Linked DNA regions of Arthrobacter crystallopoietes. The protein of the gene in region 1 interacts with the protein of each later gene in a pairwise test. Links are inferred from orthologs where the notes say so. Each region holds a gene or a part of one and is shown in the gene's direction. Other genes may lie near its edges.

Region 1 (3,262 bases):
AACAAGAGGAAGGGCCGTCTGTGAGTTCGCACGACCGAACCGGCAGTCGGCGCGCCAGGATCACCAAGGCTACGGGCCTTGGCGTAGTAGGCGCGCTGTTGTTGACGGGATGTTCAGAAGAAGTCCGATTGGGATGGTTGCCCACTGAACGGGGTACAACCAACCACACCGATCGGGTCATCGATTTGTGGGTGAACTCCTGGATTGCCGCACTGGCCATCGGCGTCATCACTTGGGGCCTGCTTATCTGGTGCATCGTGGCGTACCGCCGCCGGAAGAACGAGACGGGCTATCCGCGCCAGATCAGCTACAACCTGCCGTTGGAAATCTTCTATACGGCTGTACCGTTGGTCATGGTTATGGTGCTGTTCTACTTCACCGAAAAGGACATGAGCGCCATCACGGCCCGGGACGACAACCCGGACCAGATCATTGATATCCGCGGTAAGCAGTGGTCCTGGGACTTTAACTACGTCACGGAAGACAAGTACCTCGCAGGCGTTCAGGCACACCTGACTGGCGAAACGGGTATCCCGGAGACTCTGCCCACTCTTTACCTGCCGGTGAACCAGAGCGTAGAGCTGCAGCTCAACTCCCGCGACGTCATCCACTCCTTCTGGGTACCTGCGTTCCTGCAGAAGGTGGACATGATCCCGGGCAAGACCAACTACATAACGTTGACTCCTCAGCGTGAAGGCGTCTTTGATGGAAAGTGCGCCGAGCTTTGCGGCGAATACCATTCGGAAATGCTGTTCCGTGTGGAGGTCGTCTCCGAGGCCGAATTCGAGCAGCGCATGAGCGAGCTTGAAGACGGTCAGATCGGTGAGGAATATGACCGTAACCCGTACGCCGAATCGGCTGAGTAAGGAAGGCAGGGAAAACTAGTGTCTACTTACGAGTACACCGCCGATGAAACCGGCACGACAGTAGCGCCGCGCGTCGTTCCCCGCTCCAAGGGACGCATCGTCGTCAACTGGATCACTTCGACGGACCACAAGACCATCGGGTACATGTACCTGATTGCGTCGTTCATTTTCTTCTGCCTCGGCGGCGTGATGGCGCTGGTCATCCGTGCGGAGCTGTTTGAACCCGGTATGCAGATCCTGCAAACCAAGGAGCAGTACAACCAGCTGTTCACCATGCACGGCACGGTCATGCTGCTGATGTTCGCAACGCCGCTGTTCGCCGGCTTTGCCAACGTGATCATGCCGCTTCAGATTGGTGCACCGGATGTTGCCTTCCCGCGGTTGAATGCCCTGGCCTTCTGGTTCTTCCTTTTCGGCAGCACCATCGCAGTTGCTGGTTTCATTACCCCGCAGGGTGCGGCGTCCTTCGGCTGGTTTGCCTACGCGCCGCTGTCCAGCACAACGTTCTCGCCCGGTGTGGGCGGAGACCTCTGGGTCTTCGGCTTGGCTTTGTCCGGTTTCGGCACCATTCTCGGCTCGGTCAACTTCATTACCACCATCGTCTGCATGCGTGCCCCGGGCATGACCATGTGGCGTATGCCGATCTTCACCTGGAACACGCTTGTCACCGCGATCCTCGTGATGATGGCGTTCCCCCCGCTGGCTGCCGCGTTGTTTGCGTTGGGAGCGGACCGACGATTTGGGGCCCACATCTTCAACCCGGAGAACGGCGGCGCCATTCTGTGGCAGCACCTTTTCTGGTTCTTCGGACACCCAGAGGTCTACATCATCGCCCTGCCGTTCTTCGGCATCGTCTCCGAGATCTTCCCGGTGTTCAGCCGCAAACCAATCTTCGGTTACAAGGGCTTGGTGTACGCGACAATTGCCATTGCTGCCTTGTCTGTTACCGTCTGGGCGCACCACATGTACGTTACCGGCTCGGTCATGCTGCCGTTCTTCGCCTTCATGACCATGCTGATCGCAGTGCCTACCGGCGTGAAATTCTTCAACTGGATCGGCACCATGTGGCGTGGATCGATCACGTTCGAGACACCAATGCTTTGGAGCATTGGCTTCCTGGTCACCTTCCTCTTCGGCGGCCTGACCGGTATCATTCTGGCGTCACCGCCGCTGGACTTCCATGTGTCGGACACTTACTTCGTAGTCGCGCACTTCCACTATGTAGTCTTCGGAACCGTGGTCTTCGCGATGTTCGCCGGTTTCTACTTCTGGTGGCCGAAGTGGACAGGCAAGATGCTCAACGAACGCCTCGGCAAGATCCACTTCTGGCTCCTGTTCCTTGGCTTCCACGGCACCTTCCTGATCCAGCACTGGCTCGGAGTCATCGGAATGCCTCGTCGGTATGCGGACTACCTTCCTGAAGACAACTTCACCGCGATGAACCAGTTCTCCACTATCTCCTCGTTCGTGCTCGGCGCGTCCCTGATTCCGTTCTTCTGGAACGTGTACATCACTTGGCGGAATGGCAAGAAGGTCGAGGTCGACGATCCTTGGGGTTTCGGTGCGTCATTGGAATGGGCGACTTCCTGCCCGCCGCCGCGCCACAACTTCACCTCCTTGCCTCGGATCCGTTCCGAGCGGCCTGCCCTGGACCTGCACCATCCGGAGCTCGCTCCCAAACACACGCCGAAGCAGCCCGCTCCGGCCGCCCAGGTCTTCGGACCGGCCGACCGAGAGGATGCATAGCGCATGAAGGTTGAATCCTGGCTCTTTATCGGACTCGCTCCGTTCTTTGCGATCGTCGCCGTAGTCTACGGTTTCATGGTCGATTGGCAGGAACACGTCGGCTATCTGGCCCTGCTTCTGACGGCTGGTCTTTCAGTGATGATCGGCGGGTACCTGTGGTTCACCGGCCGTCGTGTTGGTGCCCGTCCCGAGGACCGGGTGGATGCAGAAATCCACGAAGGTTCCGGCGAGCAGGGGCACTTCAGCCCCTGGAGCTGGTGGCCGCTGGTGTTGAGCCTCGCGGCTGCAACCGGCTTCCTCGGTCTGGCCGTGGGCTTCTGGATCACCTACATCGGTGTCGGCCTGTTGGTCGTCGCACTGATCGGTTGGGTTTATGAATACAGCCGCGGAGATCACGCACACTAAGTGAATACTGCCCAAAGGGCCCGGAGCATGATGCTCCGGGCCCTTTGGGCTTAACGGCGCCGTACACAGACTGGACTGCCCTCCCATCCCACTCGGCGCGAATGAATCGCCACGGGGGTTCCGGGCGTGTGGCCGCAACAACATCGAGCCCAGTGGTCTAGACCGGACTAGAATAGTGTCGTTGCATCAGTTCGGAGCAGGGGAGTGTTTTGGTATCAAAAGCAGCAGCGGCGATTCCCGGAGAG
Region 2 (3,202 bases), 290 kb from region 1 along the record:
GGCCCTGATCCTGCGGATCGAAGCCCTCGTAGTAGAAGAGTTCCTGCACCCTGACGGAGAGATCATACTCGATTGCATCCAGGCAGCGCCCGCACTCCCCCGTTACATCAACGGTGGCAGTGCCGGAAACCAGAATACCTTCGTGTACGGACTCAAGCCGCAGATCCAGCTCCATATCAGAGCCTTCCTGCACGCCAATGAGTGCTGCACCGAACTGATCCGGTGCAGGTACATGCTCGTTCAGGGTCCGCATAGTACCCGGGCTGCGCCCGAGATCCTTGACCGAAATGGCCAGGGGCGAATTTTGATCATGATTCATGATCACAACGATGAGAACTCCTATAGAACATAGACCGACGTATTATCTTAGCGCGAAGATGCCCATACTCTCAAATGGACGCTCCGCCGGACTATTGTCCTTGTTCGCCCTGCTGGAAACGTTGCAGCACGGCCTTCGGTACGAAGTCCGCGATGTCACCGCCGAGCGCCGCCACTTCCTTGATCAAAGTGGATGAGAGGTGAGTGTAATTGTTCTCCGCCGGCAGGAACACCGTTTCAACGCCAGTAAGATGACGGTTCATCCGGGCCATGGGCAGTTCGTACTGGTAATCCTGCGTGGAACGCAACCCTTTGATGATGACACCTGCACCATGGCTGCGGCAAAATTCCGCCAGCAGGCCGTCGCCCATCGGCTCCACGGTGATCCCGCGCAGGTACGACAGGGTCTGGCGGGCCATGTCCAGGCGCACGTCCAAGGAGAACCTGTATTTCTTCGCATAGTTGGTGGAGACGGCGACGATCACTTCGTCGTACATGCTGGCGGCACGGGCAATGATTTCCACGTGCCCGTTGTGCAGGGGGTCATAGGATCCAGGGCAGACGGCTCGGCGCATATCTATGAATCTAATCCATTCACTGCACAAGTCACACCACGTGAGCCCGCGGTTGTAGTGATATTACTGGGAGACATGAGCAGAACGGACGAAAACCTGGCCCAAGGATCCCCCTCCGGGAGCCGTGCACCGTGGCTACGCACGGCCGAAGGCGCCAACCTCCTCGGTGCGGACGGTCATTTGGGTGTGACCATCTTCGAGGAGATCACCACGCTGGCCGTTCGAACCGGCGCGATCAACCTTGGCCAGGGGTTCCCGGACGAGGACGGTCCCGACCTGATGCGGGAGGCTGCCCGTGACGCAATCTCGGCGGGCGCAAACCAGTATGCACCGGGCAAGGGAATCCCCGCGCTGCGCGAAGCGATCTCCGACCATCAACGGCGTTTCTATGGACTGACGCCGGACCCGGAGACGGAAATCATCGTGACCACCGGGGCTACGGAAGCCTTGGCCGCCGCCCTGCTGGCCTTGACCGGCCCCGGCGACGAGGTTCTGACCTTCGAACCGTTCTACGACTCGTACGGCGCTGTGATCGCGCTCAGCGGCGCTACCCACGTCACCGCACCGTTGCTGGCGCCCGAGTTCCAGCCGGACCTGGCCGCGCTTGAGGCTGCTTTTTCCGACCGGACCCGCGTCATCCTGGTCAACAACCCGCACAATCCGATGGGCAGTGTCTTCACCCGGGAGGCGCTCACGCGCATCGTGGAGCTGGCCAACCGACACGATGCCATCATCATCACGGATGAGGTCTACGAACACCTCACCTTCGGGGTAGCCCACATACCCGTGGCCACGCTGCCCGGCGCATCGGAGCGCACCCTGACCATTTCCTCCGCTGGCAAAACGTTCTCGCTCACCGGATGGAAAATCGGCTGGATGAGTGGACCGGCCGAGCTGGTGGCGGCGGCGCGGACCGTCAAGCAATTTCTCAGTTATTCCTCCGGCACCCCCTTCCAGGCGGCCGTGGCGGCCGGCCTCGCGCTGGACGGATCGTTCTACGAAGACTTAGCGAACACGCTGCAGCGCAAGCGGGACATCCTGAGCGAAGGCTTGCGGGCGGCGGGCATGGACGTCTTCACGCCGCAGGGTACCTACTTCATCAATGTGGACGCGGCGCCGCTGGGCGTTACCGATGCAACAGCATTGGCCCGCCGGCTCCCCGAGCTGGTCGGTGTGGCAGCCATACCGGTTCCGGTGTTCTGCCACCCGGAAGGTGCGGAACGGACCAAGTCGCTGCTGCGCTTCGCCTTCTGCAAACGTGTGGATGTGCTGGAGGAAGCGGCGTCGCGGATCGCCACCTTGAAGGACAGGCTCTAACGGTGCCGAACCGGTTCCTTCGCGGCAGCGGCCTGCATGCCTCCATCGACCCGGACACCAGGGTGCCGGGAGCGTACATCCTGAGTATCGGCGGAGCCGAACAGTCACATGTCGATCTGAAGCACCCGGAGCATGTCTTCTACGAGTATCTGCGCCGGATTGCCAACGTTGTGGATCTTGCCGGCGAACCAGGGCAGCCTCTGCGCTCCTTGCATCTGGGCGCCGGCGCACTCACGCTGGCGCGCTACCTCCAGGCCACCAGGCCGGGCTCCGAGCAGCATGCCGTGGAATTGGAACGGGAGCTGCTGGACTACGTCATCGACCAACTGCCGCTGCCCGAGGGAACCGATCTGACAGTTTATATCGGGGATGCCCGCCAGGAACTGACCTTCGGCGATATCGACGGCGAGTTCGACGTCGTTGTTCTCGATGTCTTCGCCGGCGAAGATGCCCCGGAGCATTTGGCCACGGGCGGTTTCTACAGCGAGCTGCTCAAACTGCTGGCGCCCGGCGGAGTGCTGCTGGTCAACGTGGGTGACGACCCTCCGCTGACCTTTGCCAAGCGTCAGATCAAGGAGCTATCGGACTGTACGCCGGCGGTGGCAGTGCTGGGCGAAGCGGGCATGTTCACGAGCCGCTATGCCGGCAACCTGGTGCTCGCTGCGAGACTGGATCCGTGGCCGGAGGACTGGACGCAGTCCCTGCTGGCCGCCGGTCCACATCCTGCGCGGGTGCTCACAGGCGCCGAGCTGGAGTCATTCGTGCTGGCTTAGGACCGGTTCCGCGAACCACAACTGCGTCTCACCGTATTTGCGGCCGGAAAAACACTCCAGCCCGGCCGGCCAACATGGTTCCGGCGAACGTGAGGAGCGTTCGACGACGACCACCGACCCCTCGGCCAGGAACGGCTCCAGCAGGGCCAGGATCTCCGCCAGCTTGTCTTCGGCGAGCGGATACGGCGGATCGATCAGCACCAGGTTGTAATGCCGGCC

Evidence for each region.
Region 2: the proteins of ctaD (region 1) and AC20117_RS20145 interact in binary tests that used the Escherichia coli proteins (3 or more experiments, as listed by UniProt). The link is inferred for Arthrobacter crystallopoietes from one-to-one orthologs.

The regions. Positions count from the first base shown.
Region 1 is NZ_CP018863.1:4,086,747-4,090,008, reverse strand. Bases 308-3,248 are described here. They hold ctaD (aa3-type cytochrome oxidase subunit I), read left to right. Parts: upstream 308-884; coding sequence 885-2,612; downstream 2,613-3,248. Other genes in these bases: AC20117_RS18815 (GntR family transcriptional regulator), read left to right, coding at 3,227-3,248; AC20117_RS18820 (cytochrome c oxidase subunit 4), read left to right, coding at 2,616-3,017; ctaC (aa3-type cytochrome oxidase subunit II), read left to right, coding at 308-866. In the rest of the region: more of ctaC, read left to right, coding at 21-307; more of AC20117_RS18815, read left to right, coding at 3,249-3,262. UniProt on the Escherichia coli protein: Cytochrome bo(3) ubiquinol oxidase is the terminal enzyme in the aerobic respiratory chain of E.coli that predominates when cells are grown at high aeration.
Region 2 is NZ_CP018863.1:4,378,691-4,381,892, forward strand. The notes cover bases 209-3,089. They hold AC20117_RS20145 (aminotransferase class I/II-fold pyridoxal phosphate-dependent enzyme), read left to right. Parts: upstream 209-968; coding sequence 969-2,210; downstream 2,211-3,089. Other genes in these bases: AC20117_RS20135 (YceD family protein), read right to left, coding at 209-295; coaD (pantetheine-phosphate adenylyltransferase), read right to left, coding at 411-893; AC20117_RS20150 (spermidine synthase), read left to right, coding at 2,213-2,983; rsmD (16S rRNA (guanine(966)-N(2))-methyltransferase RsmD), read right to left, coding at 2,966-3,089. Outside these bases: more of AC20117_RS20135, read right to left, coding at 1-208; more of rsmD, read right to left, coding at 3,090-3,202. UniProt on the Escherichia coli protein: Shows aminotransferase activity with methionine and histidine as substrates, and to a lesser extent also with phenylalanine.